3 regions of the Clostridium sp. 'White wine YQ' genome follow, and region 2 is predicted to be linked to each of the others. Evidence: predicted binding sites of a transcription regulator. Region 2 holds the regulator's gene; each other region holds the start of a gene.

Region 1 (7,729 bases), on a different contig from region 2:
GGAGTAAAAGTGATGTCGATGAATTTACTTACTCCGGTAGAAGATCAGCCTGTTATTTGGAGAGGACCAGTTATAACTGGAGTTTTGAATCAAATGTATACAGATACTGATTGGGGTGAATTAGACTATTTATTAATAGACATGCCACCTGGAACAGGTGATATAGCTCTTACTGTAATGCAAAGTTTCCCATTAAAAGAAATGATAATCGTATCAACACCTCAAGATATGGTATCTATGATTGTTAAAAAGGTTGTTATAATGGCAGAAAAGATGGATGTTAAGGTAAGAGGTGTAGTAGAAAATATGTCTTATATAACTTGTGATAGTTGTGATCACAAGATAAGAGTGTTTAGTAAAAAATCTGCAGAAGAACATGCTGAATATCTAGGACTACCTTTATTAGCAGAATTGCCTATAAATCTTGACTTAACTGAAGCATTAGAAGAGGGAAAAGCAGAAGAGTATGCTAAAGAAGATCCTCTTTATTCATTAGTTTTTGAAGGATTATATTAATAATAATTAAGCTTGATATAATAACTTGGCCTTTGCCAAGTTATTTTTTTTGAATAAGAAATTGTTTTTGGTGAAATAATAAGTTTGTTATTAAATTCATTAGGAGGGAAAACTATGAAAGCAGATGTGGATAAGGATACTTGTATTGGATGCGGATTATGCCCATCAATAGCACCTGATGTATTTGACATGCAGGATGATGGAAAGGCAGGAGTAATAGCAGATCCAGTTCCAAATGATAGCGAGGATAGCGCAAAGGAAGCAGAAGAAAATTGTCCGGTTAATGCTATAAATGTAGAGTAATATAAAAAGTAGCCTATAAAGGCTACTTTTTATATTAAAAGAAATCAACAAGTTTTTCATTGCTTATTTTGTCATTCATAAAGTTTTGTCCGTTTAGTGCACTCTCAGTAGAAAAATCTAAATTGACTTCACTTCCAACCATAGAACCTGCTGGAATATGAGATCTTTGAACATCTAAAGTAGTACCATTTTCAAGTAATACAGATGCACTTGTTGGATTCATTTCAAGAATTTTTCCCTTCACTTAAAAAACCTCCTATGTAAAATAATAATATTATTATTTCTATAGAAGGTAATTGTTATTCGTTTATAAAGCTAATAAAGATGAGAATATATCGTATTAAAGACCTTTAGAGCTTCTTGAATCTTAGGTTTTAATAGATCCTTTCTTTTTTCGAATTCTTCTAAACCAAGCGGTGTAAGAGAATATATCTTTTGGAATTTCTTTTTAGGGTCATCCCATTCACCAATGATTAATCCTTCTTTTTCAAATCTTTTTAATGTAGGATATATTCCACCAGTGGAAGGAACCCAAAGACCATTTGTTTTTTCACCAATCTTATGAGAAATATCATTACCATTAGAAGAACCTTGGCTTAATATATATAATACGTATATTGGCAACAATCCTTTTGTAAAAACTTGACCAACAGCCTCTTTTTCTTTATTAATCTTTTTTAAATCTGCGAGTTTCTTTTTATATTCTTCATAGAGTCTTTTTTCTTCTGCTCTAATATTCTCTTCCCTATTAAAGCTTGAATTATTCATACTACTATTCCTTTTCTAATGTTATTCCTACAAGCCCAGGACCAGTGTGAACTCCTAAAGCAGGCCCGATAGCTGAAAATCCTAGACTAGTTATATTAGGTAGGTCTTTGATTTCATCATAGAATTTCTTGGCTTCTTCTGGAGCACCTCCATGAAGAACTGCAACTTTACATTTTCCCTTGCTTAGCCATTCATCTAAAATTTCTCTTATTACTTTCAAAGACTGTTTTCTTCCACGAACTTTTGAGTAAACTGAGAAGTTTCCATCAGGAGCAACAGTTATAACAGGCTTTATATTTAAAAGCTGACCAATTACTCCAGCAACTCGACCTATTCTACCGCCTTTTCTAAGGTATTCTAAAGTATCTAGTGTAAAGAAGATACCAGTCCTTTCCTTGCAACCTGGGAGGGCTTTAACAATGTTATCAAAGCTTTCTCCAGCCTCGATCATTCTAGCTGCATCTAAAACTATATATCCTTGCTCTCTAGAAAGAGTTTTTGTATCGAATATATGGAATTTAAGATTAGGATGATCTTCTGCTATTAGTTTAACACTATTATATGTTCCTGAAAACCCTAAAGAGATAGTGATTATAATAACATGTGTATAACCTTCTCTCTCTAGAGAGGTTAGAATTTCATCAGTGGTTTCTATACTAGGAAGAGAAGTAGTAGGAACCTCTTTTTCAATATTTGAATATAAATACTCAGGTGAAATATCTATTCTATCTCTAAACTCCCTATCCTTATAGATGATTCTAAAAGGAAGAAGCTTTATGTTATGCTTATTTATTTCATCCATTTCTAAATCACAAGAACTATCTGTGATTAAAGCGATTTTTTCCATAATAAACCTCCAAAATAACTTGTAAGCTAATTATAGCATAATAGATAACATTATCAATAGTGATAAGGATAAAATATATCAGTATTGATAAGGTTTTTAAAAAAATATATTTTCAGAAGGAAATCCGCTCAATATCTAATGTAATGAGAGAATTTCAAACTTCTAAAAATATAACATCTTAATTCACACTAACATCATTTGCAACTATATGCCCAATTGTATTTCCAGGAGATAAAGGAATCTCATTGTTTTTGTTATCATAAAGTATAGTTCTGTTATTTTCTTGTTTCCAATATCCATTTATTATTTTGCCATTCGATAATACAAAGGCATTTCCGGTACCAGTTAGTCTTATATTCAAATGAACCATATCCTTTGATAATGATATTTCAGTCTTTTGAATAACAACATTTTTAAATTTAAGTATGCTATTAGTATTCATATCTAAAGCAGGTTTTCCATCCATAGATTTTTCATAAAAACCATCTTTATAAATATAACTTGTAGAATAACTTTTATTTAGCACTAGATTAAGTGCATTAAGATCTTGCAGAGAAGGATTACTCCAATAATTATTATTAAAGGTCATAAACTTATTAGGAGTATAAGTTAGATTTTTGCTTTTAATATACTTTTCTATATTTTCTCCAGAAGTATATAAATTATGAGGAGCTTTTCTTTCATTATCCCTCCAAAAGAAATTTCTATTAGACATTTCATTAATACTCATATAAGATTTATCCTTTGATATAAGAGATAGAGCTTCTTCACTTCCTCCGCAATGAGCAAAGGGTAGATTCAATGATTTTCCAATTGAAATGAAATATGCCCGAGCACTTCTTACAGGACCAATTTTTTTTGGTAAATTTTTTTGGAAGAGGGCTATAAACCTTGGTATTCCTCCCTCGGCCATAGTTTCATAGACAATGTCAGCAGAATTTAATCCACTTTGAGGTCTTGAGGCGGTAGAGTTTTCTACGATAACCATAAAGGGGGAATTATTTAGTATTTCTTGGGAGGTATCTTCTCCAGTATAAGAACTTACTTGTGTAACTTCAGATTTACTTACAGGAGAAGAATCTGTATTATTATCCAATTGGGTGTTGGGGTGTTTGGAGCATCCAACGAGTATTAATGATGAACATAGTATTAGGGAAAAAAATTTTTTTATCATAATAATCTCCTTATAGCATTATCTACATAAATTATATTAAGAATAGTAATGGATAAATTACTGATTTCTATTAAGTTTTTAAGAGGTTGAAACTTTTCTATAAAAGTCAAAGGTCAAAAACCTTTAAAAAAACTTAAAAATAGGAGTAAAAAGGATATATTAAATGCTATAACCTTTAAAGGAGAAATTTGAAGATTGATAATAAAATTTTCCTAATATATAATAATCAAAGTACAATATATGGTGTTATGGAGGTATGCGACATGCTAGATGTTGTGAAAAGAGACGGTAGAGAAACAAAATTTAACTCAGAGAAAATTTCTAATGCCATTAAACGCGCGGCAGAGGAAGCTGGGAGTCACTTAAGAGAAGGTCAAGTTATTGACTTAGTACAGAAGGTTATAACCTACATAGAAATGTCAGAACAAGAGAGAGTTACAGTAGAGGAAATCCAAAATCTTGTGGTTAGAGCACTAAAAGATAGTGGATTAAATGAAATTGCAGGTAATTATTCTGCTTACAGAGATGAAAGAACAAAGGTTAGAGAAATAAAATCAGATTTAATGACTGCGATTAAAAAAATAGGTGTAGAGACAGATAGAGATAATGCTAATGTAGGAAATAATTTTTCTTCAAAGCTATTAAGAATTGCATCTGAGTCAAACAAATGGCACAACTTAGCATCAATGCCTAAACATCTAGCAAAAGCTCATGAAAATGGAGATGTATATTACCATGATTTAGACTCATACAACTTGACAACAAATTGTCTACATATTCCTACAAAAGAAATGCTTGAAAAGGGTTTCAACACTGGGTATGGAACTATTAATATGCCTAGAAGAATTGAAACTGCAGCAGAACTTTCTTGTATATTATTACAATCTACTCAAAATGATATGTTTGGTGGACAATCTCATCCAGACTTTGATAATGATATGGCTATATTCATTGAGCCAACAAGAGAGGAAATTAGAAATGAACTTGTATCATATGGATTAGAAGGAGAAAAGTTAGAAGAGACTATAGAGAGAAAACTTGTTGAAAGAGTTCATCAAGCAATGCAAGGAGTAGTTTACAATCTTAATACAATGCATTCAAGAGCAGGATCACAAGTACCATTTTCTTCTATAAACTTAGGAATTCCTCATTCGAAGGAAGCTGCATTAGTATGTGAAGCCTTCTTACTAGAATATGAAAAAGGACTTGGTAGAGGAGAACAACCTATATTCCCTAACATAATTTTTAGAGTTAAAGAAGGGGTAAATAGAGAACCAAATGATCCATACCATTATTTATATAAATTAGCTTGCAGGGTTGCTGCAAAGAGAATGAATCCGACATTTATGAATATAGATGCTGATTTTAATAAAGAATACTATGATCAAGGATACATGCCAGCGACAATGGGATGTAGAACATACCTAATGAAAAATGTAAACGGGGAACCTGGTTGTAAGGGAAGAGGAAATATTGCACCAACTACAATCAACTTACCAAGAATAGGTATCCTTGCAAAAGGCGATATTAATAAATTCTTTGAGATTTTTGACTCAAGAATAGAACTAGCAAAAGAATCATTACTTCATAGATATGGTATATTAAAACAATTAAGAGTTAAGGATTTACCTTTTGTTGCTGGACAACATCTAATGAAAGGTGCAGAAGGGTTAGATCAAAATGATTCCATTGAACCTATATTAAAGCAAGGTACATGGGGTATAGGATTTATAGGATTAGCTGAAACACTAGTTGCATTAACTGGTAAACATCACGGTGAAAGTGAAGAAGCTAGAGAATTAGGAGTTAAAATAGTAACTCATTTAAGAAATAAATGTGATAGATTTATAGAAGAAACTAAATTAAACTGGAGTTGTTACGCTACACCAGCAGAAGGACTTAGCGGTAAGTTTATTAAACAAGATCAAAAGATGTTTGGTAAATTAAATGGTGTAACTGATAAAGAGTACTATACAAATAGTTATCATGTACCAGTAAGTCAACCTTTATCTATAAAAACTAAAATTGAAATAGAAGCTCCTTATCATAAGCTTTGTAATGCTGGACATATAAGTTATCTTGAAGTAGATGACTGCCCAACTGGAGAGGCTATAATGGATATTCTTAATTATGCTTATAAGAATACTAATATAAGTTACCTAGGAATAAACTTCCACATAAGATATTGTAGAACTTGTGGAACATATCTTCACAGCAATGAGAGTAAATGCACAAGTTGTGGAAGCACAGATATTCAAGGTGTATCAAGAGTAACTGGATATTTAAGTTTAGATGAAAGATTTGGTCCAGGAAAATACCAAGAGAGAGAAGATAGAATCACTCATACAGAAAAACATAATAAGAACTATAAGTGTGTATAATACTTTTAAAACCTTCCTAATTTATTAGGAAGGTTTTCTTTTTTAATTTTCAGTGAAAAATATAATAATTTATTACCTTATAATATAAAAACATGTTTAAAAATGATGTTTTTTGTAGCGTGCTGTTACAAAGAAGGTGAAAGAAATTTTTTTGAACTTGCAAAAAGTGAAAAATGCTAGGAATAGGGAATTTCAAAGGAATTTAGGCCTTAAAGCTTGAAAACACAAGAATACAAAGGTGTATAAAAAATCTTGTTATTATTTTTTTGTTGTGATAAAATTGAGTATATTGAATTGTGAAGGCTTATCTATTGCATAAGTGATGACAATTTGACAAAGAGTGTAAATTGGGGTTTAGAAAAAGTAAAAAGGGGGATCAGAATGTCTATTAAAGATTTAAAAACAGGTAAAGAGATTACTATTGTAGATACTACTTTACGTGATGGAGAGCAAACTGCAGGTGTAGTTTTTTCGAATCATGAAAAGGTAGCTATAGCAGAATTACTTGATGAATTAGGTGTAGATCAGCTTGAAGTCGGAATTCCTACTATGGGTGGAGATGAAAAAGCTGCTATAAAAACTATCGCAAAGAGAGGCTTAAAAGCTTCAATAATGGCGTGGAATAGAGCCGTAATTTCAGATATTGAGCAATCTATTGATTGTGGCGTTGATGCTGTTGCAATTTCTATATCAGTATCAGATATCCATATTGAGCATAAGCTTAAAACCTCAAGAGAATGGGTTTTAGAAAGTATGGTAAAAGCAGTAGAGTTTGCTAAGAAAAATGGAGTATATATATCTGTTAATGGAGAAGACTCTTCAAGAGCTGATAGGGATTTCCTTGTACAGTTTATAACAGAAGCTAAAAAGGCAGGTGCCGATAGATTTAGATATTGTGATACTGTTGGAATAATGGAACCATTTAAAATTAATAGTATCATTAAAGATTTAAGAGATAATACAAATTTTGATATAGAAATGCATACTCATAATGATTTTGGTATGGCTACAGCAAATGCTATTGCAGGAATCTTAGGGGGAGCAACTCACGTTGGAGTAACTGTAAATGGATTAGGGGAAAGAGCAGGAAATGCAGCACTAGAAGAAGTTTTAATGGCTCTTAAACACGTTTATGGATATGAAGTTAATGCAGATACAAAGATGTTTAGAGAATTATCTGAATATGTATCTAGAGCATCAGGAAGAGATCTTCCTATATGGAAAGCTATAGTTGGTACAAATATGTTTGCTCATGAATCAGGAATTCATGCAGATGGGGCAATAAAAAATCCTAAAAACTATGAGGCTTTTTCACCAGATGAAGTTGGACTTCAAAGACAGTTAGTTATAGGTAAACATTCCGGAAGAGCAAGCATAGTAAATAAGTTTAAAGAGTATGGGGAAGAACTAGATAGTCAGGCAGCAGATTGGCTTTTGGCTAAAGTTAGAGAAGTTTCTGTTAACCTTAAGAGAAGCCTTTTTGATAAAGAAATAGTTCAGCTCTATAGAGATTATAAGAGAATAAATAAGCAATAAGCAAGGGGGAAGAAAGATGGGCGAAAATTTAGTATATAAAATATTAAAATCACATTTAGTAGAAGGAGAACTTGTAGTAGGAGAACCAATAGGTATTAAAATAGACCAAACCCTTACTCAAGATTCAACAGGTACAATGGCATATCTTCAATTAGAAGCTATGGGTATAGATAGAGTAAAAACTAAAAGAAGTGTTGCTTTTAT
Region 2 (7,729 bases):
AAACCTAAAATGGTTATTTTTATTCCTTTTCTCTTCATTTCTATTCCTCCAAAACTTAATTTACATATTTATTATTCCTTACAAGATTAATAATAAACCTTCAAAGTTAACCCACTATTAGATTAATGTAAATTAGTATTATGCTAATGTTAATTAAAATTAACATTAGATATATTGACAAGGAATTTTACCTTTTAATCTTTATTTAAATTACCTACATATTCTTCTTTCTTAATAAAAAAAAGAGGCCATTGCCTCTTTTTTAATTATAAATGTTTAATTTTAACCAAAAACTTACTTCCTTTTCCCACTTCACTTTGAACATCAATTGTTCCATTATAGCTCTTTACAATGTGTTTTACTATTGCTAGACCTAAGCCGGTTCCACCTTTAGCTCTACTTCTAGCTTTATCAACTCTATAAAATCTTTCAAAGATTCTTGTTAATTCATTTTCAGGTATTCCACAACCCGTATCTTCTACTTCAAAATAGTATTCTCCATTTTTGCTATAACTTCTGCAGTTTACTGTATCTCCTTCTTCTGAATACTTGATTGCATTTTCAAGAAGGTTAATGACCATCTGTTTAAATCCGTCTTTACTTCCATATAAATATACAGAAGAAACATTAGAAGTGTTTAGTTGTATTTTTTTATCATCAGCTAGTTTTTTCATCAATAATGTTACATCTTCAACTATTTCTTTAGGATGGAACTCTTCTTTAACAATATCATTGTTTTGTTCAATGTTTGATAAAGTTAAGATATCATTAATTAATCTTGTTAGTCTTTCTGATTCATCATCAATAATACCTAAAAACTTTTGCCTAGTTGCCTCATCTTCAACATATTTTAAGGTTTCAGCAAAACCTTTTATTGATGTAAGTGGAGTTTTAAGTTCATGAGAAACATTTGCTACAAATTCTGATCTCATATTTTCAAGCCTTCTTATATCTGTTATATCTTGCAATACAGCAACTGTACCTATGAATTCACTTCCATTTATAATATCAGTAGTTCTTATTCTTAGTATTCTTTCACTCGGCCAAATAATTTTAATCTCATGTACGCCTTCAGACTTCTCTTCAAAAAGAAGATCTAATTCAAAATCACGAATATGATCTAATAGGGGTTTGCCTATTATGTCTTCCTTAATACTGAATATATTTTTTGCATAAGGATTTATCATAATAATATTATGCATTCTATCAACCGCAATTACACCACTATCCATGCTAGTCAAAATGGCTTCAAGTCTATTTTGTTTTTCTACGACTTCGTTTATTTTTGACTGTAATTGTTCAGCCATGTTATTAAAAGTTTTTCCTAGTGAACCAAGCTCATCCTTCGAAAAAATTCTAACTCTTCTATTATATTCCCCTTGAGCAATTCTAGAGGTTATAAATTCCATTTCCTTAACTGGTTCAACTATAACTTTAATTAACTTAAAAGATAGCCAAATTGTAACTAATATTACTATTAAAAAAACTAAAATATAATACTTAAAATATCCGTTGTAGAATAACTTAGTGTTTTCTAATGGAATTGAAGTTCTAATTACACTTCCATCATCTAACTGAGTGGCATAATAAACCATAGTTTTGTGTAATGTATTTGAAAATCTAATCGCAGAACCTTCACCATTTAGTCTTGCTGCTTGAACTTCTTCTCTTGTATTATGATTATCTAGTTTTGAACTATCTTCATCAGAGTCAAAAACAACTTTTCCATCTTTTAAGATATATGTAATTCTTATTTCAGGAGTATTTTTATCAGCTGCAGCTAACTTAGGTATGTTTTCTATATTTTTCAAATTTGAATATTTAACTAGGTCATTATAAATCCTTAATGTTTCTTTTGCATTATTTACATATTGGTAATTTACCATAGTTATAAATGCTGTACTTACAACTATAAGTGCAAATAGCACAGTAACGATTATAGAAAATAAGATTTTTTTTCTCATATTTAATCTCCGCTGAAGAATCTATATCCTATACCTCTTATTGTCTCAATTAGTTTAGGATTTTTATCATCTTCTTCAACTTTCTTTCTAAGGTGTCTTATATGTACGTCAACTGTTCTAGTTTCACCAATGTATTCATATCCCCATATCTTATCTAGCAATGTTTCTCTAGTTAAAACTTTTCCTCTATTTCTAATTAGTATTTCTAATAATTCAAACTCCTTAAGGGTCAAATCCACTTTTTGACCATCCTTTAATACTTCATGTTTAACAAAATCTACTGATATATTATATACATTAAATGCTCTTTCAGTTGTTGTACTTGATGTTGTTCTTCTCAATACAGCTTTAACTCTAGCAAGAATCTCTCTAACCGAAAAAGGTTTAGTTATATAATCATCAGCTCCCAGTTCAAGGCCAAGAATTTTGTCAAGTTCTTCACTCTTTGCTGTAATCATTATTATAGGAATATTTTGAGTAGCACTTTCCCTTCTTATTTCTTTGCAAACGTCATAGCCATCCATACCCGGAAGCATTACATCTAGCAATATAAGCTTAGGTGGTTCAGCTTTAATTTTTTTTAATGCATCAACCCCATTCGTAGCTGTATCTACCTTGTAACCAGCGTTTTCAAAATTAAATTTTAGTAGTTCTAATATATGTTCTTCGTCATCAACAATAAATATCTTCTCACTTGACATTTTTAATACCTCCAGCTATTTTTTTACTATAAATCCATAGCATCTTCCTGAATTAATTCCATCTCTTCTGTAAGAATGCAATTTAATATCCTTTTCACAACAAGTACAGTAATCTAATGTTAATATATTTTCATCTTCTACTCCTAAATCATTCAACCCTTTTATAATAGCTTTTTTAAGAGATAAATTTCTACCTTTGAATAAATTTACTCCTCTGAATGAATCTTTCTCAATAAATTGTGTTTTAAGCTCTTCACTTACTTCATAACAGCAATCATGAATATGTGGTCCTATTATTACCTTTATATCTGATGCTTTACAACTGTATTCACTCTCCATTGATAAAACTGTCTTTTTAACAATTTCTTCGTAAGTTCCTCTCCATCCACTATGCACCGCTGCAATTATTCCAGTTGATTTGTCATAAAGAATAACTGGTACACAATCTGCATAGAATACTCCTATTCCAGTATTTTTTAAGCCTGTTATTATAGCATCTGCCTCTAATTTTGAAGTATCTTCTTTAATATTTATCAAATTAATTATCCTATCAGAATGTACTTGAGATATATATTTTATTGAATCCATAGAGAAAATATCTTCTAAACTTTTTATATTGGCTTTACCATTCTCAGTGCTTTTACTATAACTTTTTTCTCCAATTGAGAAATATACTTCATAATTATCATCTACTATACCTATAAAATCCTTCATTGTTTTACTTTGCATTTTTTCTTACCTCTTAATTTTAACATTTTATATAGATAACTTATTGTATTTATAACAAAAATTAACACGTCTTAACTAAACTATAACATAAATTTTTAATATAATAAAAGGACTACTTACAAAGTTACTAAAAGATATATAATTAACTCTTTTTAGTACGCTTTAAATTATGTAGTCCTTAATATACTATTTATTTAACATTAATCGTTCAATTTCTTGAAGGAAAGTATTTATGTCTTTAAACTGTCTATAAACTGATGCAAACCTAACATAAGCTACTTCATCAATGTCTTTTAACCTATCCATTATCATTTCTCCAATAAGGTCAGACTTTATTTCAGAAATCATCTTATTACTTATTGCTTTTTCTATATCACTTGCAATTTCCTCTATTTGAGCTCTAGAAACAGGTCTTTTCTGACATGCTTTTATTAAACCATTAATTATTTTATCCTTATTAAAGTTTTCTCTGCTTTGATCTTTCTTTATAACAAGAATTGGAATATCTTCAAGCTTCTCATAGGTTGTATATCTTTTACCACAGCTTAAACATTCTCTTCTTCTTCTAATTGCAGCAAAATCATCAGTTGATCTTGAATCAACTACTTTACTTTCTTCATAGGAACAATATGGACATCTCATTCTATTCACGCCCCTCATATATGATGTAAATATATTATACCTATAAATTACTAAATTTGCTAGAGTATTTCTTGAGCAATTTCCTTGAGATTTACAAGTATTACATCTTCACCTATTTTAATAATATCACCCCAAGCTATTTCTATATATTCCATTTTACCGAACCAATTTCCTTTTTGTATTGGAATGAGAATAGATTCGATAGAATTGTTATCACAATTTATCTTAAAATCTCTCGCAAAGCCAATCTTTATTCCTCTTTCTATATCAATAACTTCCATAGTTCTTATAGCATTTAATGAATGTAGTATTTCTTCCATTTTTTAATCCCCCCATTTTTAAAACCTTATACAGTGTTTTAAGTTAAGTTTCCTTTCAAAAACCCTATACTACATAATATTCAAATTTTGTTGTAATATAACTTCATTTTTAATAATAAAATTAAGGGAACTCATAATGCTGAATCCCCTCAATTTAAGATGTTATTAAACATATTTTCTCATATGCTTTAATGCAGTTTTTTCTAATCGACTAACCTGTGCTTGTGAAATACCAATTTCATCTGCAACTTCCATTTGTGTTCTTCCATTAAAAAATCTTAATGTAAGTATTAATTTTTCTCTATCATTAAGCTTTTTCATTGCCTCTTTAATAGAAATGTTCTCAAGCCAATTATCGTCACCATTTTTGGTATCACTAATTTGATCCATAACAAAAATGGCATCTCCACCATCATGATATATAGGTTCAAACAACGATACTGGATCTTGAATAGCATCCAGTGCAAATACAACTTCCTCTCTTGGCAATTCTAGTTCTTTTGCAATTTGAGAAATTGTAGGTTCTTTATTATCTTCATTAATTAATCTATCTCTTACAAGTAGAGCTCTATAAGCAATATCTCTTAATGATCTACTTACTCTAATTGAATTATTATCTCTTAAATATCTTCTAATCTCACCAATTATCATTGGTACTGCATAAGTGGAAAACTTAACATTTTGTTCTAAATCAAAATTGTCAATAGCTTTCATCAATCCAATGCAACCCACTTGAAAAAGGTCATCTACATTTTCACCACGGTTGTTAAATCTTTGTATCACACTTAATACTAGCCTTAAATTTCCTTTAATAAAAACTTCTCTAGCACTTTCATCGCCGTTTTTCATTCTAATTAACAACTCTTTCATTTCCTTTGACTTTAGCACTGGTAGTTTAGCTGTATTTACTCCACAGATTTCAACCTTATTAATAATCAAAATGACCAACCCCTTAGGACGTAATAAATGACTGCATTAAGAGTATATCCCTTAGGAGGTTTTTTTATACTAAACATATCAAATCATTTTATTCATTTCTTTTTTCAATCTATTAATTATCTTCTTTTCTAATCTAGAAATATATGATTGAGAAATACCTAACATATCAGCTACTTCCTTTTGTGTTTTCTCTCTAGAGCCATATAATCCAAATCTTAATTTAACTATTTCCTTCTCTCTATCATTCAAGTTTTTTAGTACCATAAATAATAATTGCTTATCAACTTCATCTTCTATTAAGTTATATACAATATCATTTTCAGTACCTAATATGTCTGAAAGCAATAATTCATTTCCATCCCAATCAATATTTAGAGGTTCATAAAAAGAAATCTCAGCCTTCACCTTAGAATTTCTTCTTAAATACATTAGTATTTCATTCTCTATACAGCGCGATGCATAGGTGGCTAATTTTATTTTCTTTTCTGGATTAAAGGTATTGACTGCCTTTATTAAACCAATTGTTCCAACTGAAATTAAGTCTTCAACTCCAACACCGGTATTTTCAAATTTTCTTGCTATATAAACTACCAATCTCAAATTTCTTTCTATTAGTGTACTTCTAACTTTTTCATTTCCACTCATTAAATTTGAAACCAATTCTTCTTCTTCTTCCTTTGAAAGCGGAGGTGGAAGTGCATCATTTCCTCCAACGTAATATACTTTTTTTCTAAATAATTTTAGTTTGCTTAATAATCTATTTATTATAATTAGAATTTTATTCATAACGTCAACACCCCTATACTATTCCTCTTGATAATAATGCTCTATATTCACCATCCTCTGCCAGTGAATGTTCGGTAAAACATACAATTCCTTCTCTTAACAATTTACAATTTTCATTCTCTATAATTATTTCGTTTACTCTTATTCCTCTCAACATTCCGTCAACACCATTAACAGCTTTAAAATTTATATAAAGTAGTTTCTTCGGGTCGAAATCCACATCATCATATAATGCCTTTTCAATAATTATTACTGGTAGATTTGTAATCGGTTCTTTTAGCTCATTTCCAGTATCTAAAAACCCTCTTGTATGAATCTCTTTATTGTTAATTTTAATTGTTAAGTCATAAGTGTAATTACTAACAAAATATTTGTCTTTAATTATGTCTACAATTCTTTCAGTAAATATTAAAATACAAAGTATAGCCAGAACCAAGTATTTAATAGGATATGAATTTACAGTGTATCCTGAATTTAAGCTATATCCATTTGAAAAAAATGATAACCCGAAACACATTCCGCTTAGTAAAAAGGATAGCATTATTAATACCCCTGTTCCTTTTAATAAACTCTTAATATGCGTTGTTCCAATGGTTATATACACCATAATTATTGAGACAATTAGCTTAAAAGGTATTAATGTAAAAAACTTCAAGCTTGGGCTAATCATGACCAAAACATAGAAGGCTCCTAATGTTGCTGCAAAAACTTCTTGTTTTCTCCTCTTTTTAACCTTTAATAATTTTGTCATTACCATTAACAAAAATAAATTTATTATGAAATTCTCAAAAAGCAAAATATCTATGTATATTATCATAATCATCACCCCATATAAATTATAAAGCTAGTCATAGGAAAATATTGTCATTTTAAAAAGGATATTTATGATTATTTTTTTCTTATAATTTACAATTAACTACATTTAATATACAAAAAAAGAACCATTGTTTAAAACAATGGTTCTTTCTAATTAAATTATTTTTTTCTATTTCTTAAGAATGTAGGAATGTTAATCTCATCCTCATCCTCTTCAACCTTATGTTGAGCTACTGTTTCTTCTTCAGCTTTTTCTGAAACTATAGTACTAGCTACTTCTTTTTTAGCATCCTCTTTTGGCATACTTCTTACTTCATCTTCAAAACCAGTAGCAATTACTGTTATTCTAATTTCATCTTTTAATGTTTCATCAATTACTGCACCAAATATTATATTAGCATCAGGATCTGCAGCATCTTGAACTATTTCGGCTGCCTCATTAATTTCTAGTAGTCCTAAATCAGCACCACCTGTAACATTAAGTAAAACTCCTGTTGCTCCTACTATTGATGTTTCAAGTAAAGGTGAAGAAATTGCTTGTTTAGCAGCTTCTTGTGCTCTATTATCTCCGCTTCCCTTACCTACACCCATATGTGCAAGTCCTTTATCTAACATTACAGCTCTTACGTCAGCAAAGTCTAAGTTTACAAGACCTGGTATTGTAATTAAGTCAGATATACCTTGTACACCTTGTCTTAATACATCATCTGCAAGCTTGAAAGAATCTAATAAGGTTGTCTTCTTATCAACCATAGTCAATAATCTTTCATTAGGAATGATAACTAATGTATCAACCTTTTCTTTAAGGTTCTCGATTCCCATTTCAGCATGT
Region 3 (7,729 bases), on a different contig from region 2:
ATATAAATTAAGATATATCTATGTGAAAGGATGAGGTAAATAGCATGATTAAGAACATAATATTTGACTTAGGAAATGTTTTATTAGATTATAATCCGGTAGAATATTTAATGAATAAGGGAATAGAAAAAAGTAAGGTTAAGGAATTAATTAATCAAGTATTTCTAAGTGAAGAATGGGCAATGCTTGATAGGGGAACAATCACTGAAGAAGAAGCAATCGAGGTATTATGTAAAAGAAGTAAAGAAAACGAAGATTTAATAAGACTCGCTATGGACAATTGGTATGAGATTCTTACGCCAATAGAGGAATCAGTAGAAATATTAAAAGCAGTTAAGGGTGCGGGATATAAAACATATATATTATCAAATTTTCACCTAGTAGCTCATGAAAATGTCACTAAGAAACATGACTTTTTTGAACATTTTGATGGAGGAGTATTTTCATTTAAAGAAAAGCTTCTTAAGCCAGAAGAAGAAATTTATAAGTTAGTACTTGATAGATATAACATGAAGGCAGAAGAAACCATATTTATAGATGATACTGCAATTAATATTGAAGCAGCCAACAAGCTTGGAATTAATGGAATAGTGTTTAAAGGAGCTGAGGATTTAAGAGACGAGCTATCTAAGTATGGAGTAAATATTTAATATATTTTAGAAAAGAAAAAGAAGAAGTCAGTACAAATTAGACTTCTTCTTTCTTATAATTAGCTACATCCGCTAGTAGATCCACATGTCAAGCATAGGGAGCAGGTTCCATTAGGGACTATTTGCTGACTTCCACAGTTGCCGCATTTAACTTTATGATGTCCCTCAGGGATGATTTCTTCAGAAATAGCAGCTTCTGCAGGAATGTTTTTTAGTTTGTTTTCTAAGGATTTTGCATAATCAATTAATTCCTTATAAGTCATGGATTCAAGCTTCTTCTCACCAGAATCTAAAGATACATTTAAAGGTTGAGAAACCTTTGAGCCATCTCTGTATAAGGCAATACATTTTACACCTAGCTTCCAAGATTCTTCATGAACAGCTTTAAAATCTTCAACTGTAGCATCATTTGGTAAGTTTACAGTCTTAGAAATAGCTCCAGAAACAAATGGAGTTAAAGCAGCAACCATCTTAACATGACCTAATGGAGAAATAAATCTGTAGCCTCCATGAGATTTGTTGGCTGTATCAAATATTGAATAATGAGCTTCCTTTAAGAATGGAGCATCTTCAATTCTGCCAGTACCATCTATATAGGAGATAATAGAATCCATCTCTTCTTTATTGTATCCCAAAGTTTCTAAAGCAGTTTTTATAGTAGTATTAACTAACTTCATATAGCCACCACCGCTTAAGTTCTTCCATACTATATGAGAGAAGAATGGTTCGATAGAGGTAGTATCGCAATCCATTGCTAGTGCAATTGTTCCAGTAGGTGCGATTACAGTTACTTGAGCATTTCTATACCCAACTTCTTTTCCATGTGAGTATGCAAGTTCCCAAGAATTTTTTAAAGCCTTAGATAAATTTGCTAAAGAAAGTTTATCTAGAAGGTCATGATCTACCTTTATTGGTGAATAATCTAATCCTTCAAAGTCATCCAGCATAGCACCTGCTGCTCTAGAATGATTTCTTATAACTCTTAACATATATTCTTTATTTATTTCAAACTTTGGAAAAGCTCCAACTTTCTCTGCCATAAGAGAAGAAACATAATATGAATATCCAGTTACTATTCCCATAATAGCAGCCGATACATTTCTTCCTTCTTCACTATCATAAGGAATGGCCATTGCCATAAGGGTTGAGCCTGTGTTTGCAATACCGAGTCCTGTAGTTCTAAACATAAAGGATTTTCTAGCAATTTCAGCTGTTGGGAATTGTCCTTGATATATAGTGGTATCTAGTACAATTTGAATTAAAGCTGTTAAGTGTGTTAATCCTTTTAGGTCAAAAGTCTTAGTGTGTTCATCATAAAATTTTCTGATATTTATACTTGCTAGGTTACAGGCTGTGTCATCAAGAAAATGATACTCTGAGCATGGGTTGGAAGCATTTATTCTGTTATGTTTTGCACCATATAGCCCATCTTCTCCAGCAGGACAAGTGTGCCATGCGTTTATAATATCATCAAATTGAGGAGCTGGATCTGCACAACTCCAAGAACTTTCGTTAAAGGTATTCCATAGTTCATTGACTGAAATCTCTTTATTTACACTCTCACTTTTTCTTCCTTTAAGGTAAATAGTATCATCATTCTTAGAAATAACTTTTTTCATAAATTCATCAGAGAATCTTATTGAGTTATTAGCATTTTGACCAGAAACAGTTTCATATGCTTCCCCTTCAAAACCAATATCATATCCCATTTTACCTAAATCTCTTACTTTTTGTTCTTCTCTAGCTTTCCAAGTTATAAACTCCATTATTTCAGGATGGTCATAATCTAAGCATACCATTTTGGCAGCACGTCTTGTGGTTCCACCAGATTTTATAGCACCTGCATTTCTATCAAGAACCTTAAGGAATGACATAAGTCCAGAAGATTTTCCACCTCCCGATAGAGGTTCATCTATTGCTCTGATATTTGAAAAATTAGTACCTGTACCAGAACCTTGCTTAAAAAGTCTAGTTTCAGTAGTAATTAAATCAGTTATAGAGCGTGGTCCTAATAACGTATCTTCTATTCCATTAATAAAGCAAGCAGATCCTTGAGTTCTAGTAAAGGCATCAGTAGATGGCATAACTTTGTCTAGTTTTTCATCATAATAAAAGTGTCCTTCTGAATCTTTATCTATTCCATAAGATAGCTTTAACCCAGTATTAAACCACTGAGGAGAATTAGGTGCCCACCTTTGGCTTAATATTCCGTAAGCAAGTTCATCATAAAATATTTGAGAATTATCTTTAGTTATTAAACCTTGTTCTAAAGCATATGTAGTCCAAAAATTAACTAATCTATGGGTTATTTCTTTCATACTTCTTTCGTATCCGTTGCCATTAGGAACACCATTTTGTCTAAAGTACTTACTAGCTATGATATTGCAGGCATTTTGAGAATAGAAGTCAGGAAATTCTAAATTATCTTTGGAAAAAATTAATTTATTTGTTTTGTAATCCAATATTTCAACTTTAACAGTTTTCCAATTGAATAAATCATATACGGTTTTGTTAGTCCCCTCTAACTCTTTAGTAAAATAACGTGAAATAAGGTTGTATAAGTGATTCATTTTAATCTCTCCTTTAAAAAAACAATAAGCCTATAAATATATTCTAAACACAATATATTGTGGTATGCAATAATATAAATACTATATATGGGTAAAATAACCTGAACTAGAATAGATAATCTTACTGTTTTCTAACTAATTTAAAGTTTTTCAAATTATAATCTTTTAAATTGATTTAAATTATCTAACAATATATAATAGGTTCTATGATAAGGTTAACATTTATAGAGGTGATGAAAAGTTGAAAAGAATAGATCTAATTTATGAAAAGTTAATAGAGCTATATGACGGGGAAGGCGTAAGTGCTAGTGACATATCTTCGGCACTAGGACTTGATAGGGCCAATGTAAGTAGTGATCTAAATAAATTAAGTGAAGAAGGTAAAATAATAAAAATTAAAGGCAAGCCAGTACTTTTTACACCTCAGGAAGCAAACGAAGAAGAGAGCAGTCTTGATAAATTTGCAAGCAAAAATGGTAGCCTTTTTTCAGCAGTAGAACAAGCAAAAGCAGCGATCTTATATCCGCCGAAAGGAATGAATATTTTAATTTTAGGAGAGACTGGTGTAGGTAAATCCATGTTTGCAGGACTTATTCATAAGTATGCAATAGAAATGGAAAGTATGGGCAAGGATTCTCCTTTTATAACCTTTAACTGCGCAGATTATGCCAATAACCCTCAACTTCTTATTGGACAAATATTTGGAAGTAAAAAAGGCTCATATACTGGGGCAGACTCAGATAGGGTGGGGTTAATTGAAAAGGCTAATGGCGGAATATTGTTTCTAGATGAAGTACATAGACTTACACCAGAAGGGCAAGAGATGTTCTTTACATTTATGGATAAAGGAACATTTAGACGACTAGGTGAAACAGAATCTGAAAGAAGTGCTAATGTTTTAATAATTTCAGCTACTACTGAGAATCCGGAATCAACTTTACTTAAGACCTTTACTAGAAGAATACCAATGATTATAAGAATTCCTAGCTTAAATGAGAGAAGCCTTGAGGAAAGATTTAATTTAATATGCGAATTTCTTAGAGAAGAATCTTTCAGACTTGATAAAACCATCATGGTATCAGTAAATTCCATGAAAGCACTATCTAGTTACAATTGTCCTAATAACATAGGGCAACTTAAAACAGATGTGCAGTTAGCTTGTGCAAAAGCATACGCTGACTATGTTTCTAGAAAGAAAAAAGAAATGAAGATAAATACTATGGAGCTTCCTGTATATATAAGGCAAGGTTTGTATTCTGCCGTTGAGCACAGACAACTTTGGAATAAGCTAATAGGTATTAATAATAGATATTGCATATTTGATAATGATAGTGAACAAGTGCTTTTCCAAGAGGAGCAAGGTGAAGTAAGTATATACGATATGATTGATTTAAGGGTACATGAATTAAAAAGCAGAGGAATAGATAGTGAAGAACTTGAAAAAGAGATGGGAAGAGATATAGAAGAGTACTTCAATAATTATATTTATAGTGTTAATAAGAAAAGAGATATTTCAAACCTTGAAAGTGTTATCGATAAAGAAGTAATTAATATAGTTCAACAAATTGTATCATACTGCGAAGAGGGTTTAAATAGAACCTTAAGTGAGAAGATCTATTATGGAATGGCTGTTCATATTGCAAATTCTATTGAGAGAATCAGAAAAAATCAAAAAATTGTAAACCCTCAATTAAATACGGTAAGAACAGAGCATAAAAAGGAATTTAATATAGCGTTAAATTGTTTAAAAATAATTGATAGAGTAATGGATGTATCTATGCCTATAGACGAAGCTGCATTTTTAGCTATGTTTTTAGTTTATGATGATAGAAATGTTGAGAAGCAAGATAATGAAGTAAAAGTAATAGTTGTAGCACATGGAGCATCAACTGCAACATCTATGGCGGATGCAACTAATAAACTTCTGGGTGCAAATTATGCGATTGGAATAAATGCACCTATAGAAGAAAAGCCGCAAAAAGTTATCAATAGGCTTAAAACCTTTATTATTCAATCTAAAATTGAATCCGATATTCTTTTCCTAGTGGATATGGGTTCGCTAACAACTTTTGGAGGGGAATTGCAGGAGGAGCTTGGAATAAGGACTAAGACACTTCCACTTGTAAGTACTTTACACGTAATTGAAGCTACAAGAAGAGCTATGCTTGGGTATTCACTTGAGGAAGTATATCAGGAAACCTTGAGGGTTAATACATTATTAGAGGATGAGCCAGTTAAGTTAAAAGATATAGGTAATAAAAATGAAAAGCTTGCTATTATTACAGTTTGCACAACTGGAGAAGGCGGAGCTGTCACAATTAAAAATATATTATCAGAGAATCTGCATTTTGATAAAAAGTTAGTAGAGATATTACCTATTATGTATAGCAACAATAAAGAAACTAAGAGGAAAATTAAGGAGCTTTCAAAAGAATACAAGATAATTTGTATTATAAGCCCATTTAAAATTAATACTGAAATAATGCAGTTTGGTTTAGAAAGTGTGTTGAAGCTCGAAGACACTGAAACTATTCAGAGAGAAATTGATGTAGAAACTACTTATATAAAAATGGGGCAAACTTTGGAGAAGCAATTAAAGAATGTTAGTGGAATAGAAGTGCTAGAAAGCATAAAGAATTTTAATGACACAATTATAGAATCTTTAGGATTAAAAATATCAACAAATATATTGATTGGGGAAACTTTTCATGTAGCTTGTATGATAGATAGATTAAAAGAAGGTGGAGCAATTGAACCTTTTAAGGAGAAAGAAAAATATATTAAGGGAAAAGAAGATATATTTAGAACTATTAAAAGCACCAGTGCAATGCTTAACACAAAGTATTCTATTAAAATTTCAGATGATGATATATGCCGTATAATGAGCTTTTTCTATGAACTATAAAAGCAAAATTCCTATTTGAATTAATCAAATAGGATTTTTTTTCGTAAATTTATGTGTGTTGGCACGATAGTTGCTTATATTAATATCGAGAAAATAAATAACACAAAACAGATTGTTTTAGGGAAGGGTGAAGCAAATGGACTATCAAGATATAGTATTTCAAATTATAGTTAGTGGCGGAGATGCAAAAAGTTATGCGATGAGTGCCATAAGAGCAGCAAAAGAAGGACAAATTGATGAAGCAAAAAAACATTTGGAGAGCTGTGGTGAGGCATTAGAGAAAGCACACAATATTCAAACAAGTCTAATCCAGGATGAGGCAGCAGGAAATTCTAAAGAGGTTACTCTTCTTATGGTACATGCACAAGATCATTTTATGAATGCAATGACAGTAAGAGACTTAGCTCAAGAGATTATTGATGTGTATGAAGTTGTGTTAGAACTAAAAGAAAAAATAAATGTGTGTTAGCATAACAACACAGTTTTTTAAATAAATAACACACATCATAAAGGAGGTGAGTATGTGAAAACCCAAGAAGAAGTTTTAAATTCAATTCTAAATAAAAAACTTGTAGCTGTTGTTAGAGGTGAAAATTTAGAAGAAGGAAAAAATATTATCACAGCCTCAAAGGACGCAGGAATAACATCAATTGAAATTACTTATACAAATAAAGATGCATCTGAACTTATTAAAAATTTTATTAAGGATGAGAATTTATGTGTCGGAGCAGGAACTGTAACTAATATTCAAATAGCAAAAGAAGCAATAGAAAGCGGAGCAACATTTATAGTTGGCCCAAACTTCGATGAAGAAATAGCAGAATACTGTAATAATAAAGAAATATTATATATTCCAGGGTGTATTACTCCTAGTGAAATAATTAAAGCACAAAAATATGAATGCAAAATGGTAAAAATATTTCCAGGAGATTTGGTAGGACCCAAATTCATAAAAGCAATTAAAACGCCTATTCCAAGTATTAAATACATGGTTACTGGTGGGGTAAATCTAGAAAACATGGAAGAGTGGATAAAGGCTGGAGCAGATGCCTTGGGTATAGGAAGTGTTTTAACTGAAAATACGAATCTCGAATACCACAACATAGTAAACAAAGCAAAAGCTTTCTGTAACAAGATTAAATAATTAAGCAATGTGTTTTAAATGAGGTGAAGAAATGGAGAGATTCTTAGCTTTCGGAGAGGTATTAATAAGATATACCAACAAAGATAACAATATATATTCAAATGGAAATCTAGTGGAATACTTTTATGGGGGTTCTGAAGCAAATATAGCAGCAACACTTTCAGGACTTGGACTTGAAACATCAATATTATCAGCTATTCCAAAGAACAATATGTGTGATGATATAGTTAGACATTTTAAAGGATTAGGTGTTAATACGAAATATATACTAAGAAATGGAGAAAAGATGGGTTTCTACTTTACTGAACGAGGTACAGGGGTAAGAGGAGATTCTGTTATATATGACAGAAAAAACTCAGCCTTCTCAAAACTTACAGTAGAAGAAATAGATACTCAAGAAGTCCTAAAAGATATTACCTGGTTTCATTTCAGCGGAATAACAGCAGCAGTAAGTGAAGGC

What was found. Region 2 encodes NrdR, which represses ribonucleotide reductase genes. Its sites were predicted from a motif close to CACNANATNTNGTG; they were not measured.
Region 1: the regulator NrdR is predicted to act here: its motif matches at 3,841-3,854, upstream of nrdD (anaerobic ribonucleoside-triphosphate reductase).
Region 3: the regulator NrdR is predicted to act here: its motif matches at 3,269-3,282, upstream of PTZ02_RS18020 (vitamin B12-dependent ribonucleotide reductase).

What each region holds. Positions count from the first base shown of each region.
Region 1 covers NZ_JAQYUU010000003.1:60,311-68,039, reverse strand. Annotated here, with positions in the region: gene PTZ02_RS12555 (Mrp/NBP35 family ATP-binding protein) at 1-516, shown strand, start outside; gene PTZ02_RS12550 (ferredoxin) at 631-819, shown strand; gene PTZ02_RS12545 (hypothetical protein) at 854-1,063, opposite strand; gene PTZ02_RS12540 (PadR family transcriptional regulator) at 1,135-1,587, opposite strand; gene PTZ02_RS12535 (DegV family protein) at 1,592-2,434, opposite strand; gene PTZ02_RS12530 (DUF3048 domain-containing protein) at 2,613-3,608, opposite strand; gene nrdD (anaerobic ribonucleoside-triphosphate reductase) at 3,872-5,989, shown strand; gene nifV (homocitrate synthase) at 6,371-7,525, shown strand; gene PTZ02_RS12515 (aconitate hydratase) at 7,542-7,729, shown strand, end outside.
Region 2 covers NZ_JAQYUU010000001.1:1,025,158-1,032,886, reverse strand. Annotated here, with positions in the region: gene PTZ02_RS05135 (phosphate ABC transporter substrate-binding protein) at 1-38, opposite strand, end outside; gene pnpS (two-component system histidine kinase PnpS) at 267-1,964, opposite strand; gene PTZ02_RS05125 (response regulator transcription factor) at 1,967-2,665, opposite strand; gene pgeF (peptidoglycan editing factor PgeF) at 2,681-3,394, opposite strand; gene nrdR (transcriptional regulator NrdR) at 3,581-4,036, opposite strand; gene PTZ02_RS05110 (YlmC/YmxH family sporulation protein) at 4,096-4,356, opposite strand; gene sigG (RNA polymerase sporulation sigma factor SigG) at 4,522-5,295, opposite strand; gene sigE (RNA polymerase sporulation sigma factor SigE) at 5,374-6,081, opposite strand; gene PTZ02_RS05095 (sigma-E processing peptidase SpoIIGA) at 6,095-6,898, opposite strand; gene ftsZ (cell division protein FtsZ) at 7,057-7,729, opposite strand, start outside.
Region 3 covers NZ_JAQYUU010000009.1:140,998-148,726, forward strand. Annotated here, with positions in the region: gene PTZ02_RS18015 (HAD family hydrolase) at 45-650, shown strand; gene PTZ02_RS18020 (vitamin B12-dependent ribonucleotide reductase) at 710-3,220, opposite strand; gene PTZ02_RS18025 (sigma-54-dependent transcriptional regulator) at 3,462-6,125, shown strand; gene PTZ02_RS18030 (PTS lactose/cellobiose transporter subunit IIA) at 6,262-6,594, shown strand; gene PTZ02_RS18035 (bifunctional 4-hydroxy-2-oxoglutarate aldolase/2-dehydro-3-deoxy-phosphogluconate aldolase) at 6,649-7,269, shown strand; gene PTZ02_RS18040 (sugar kinase) at 7,301-7,729, shown strand, end outside.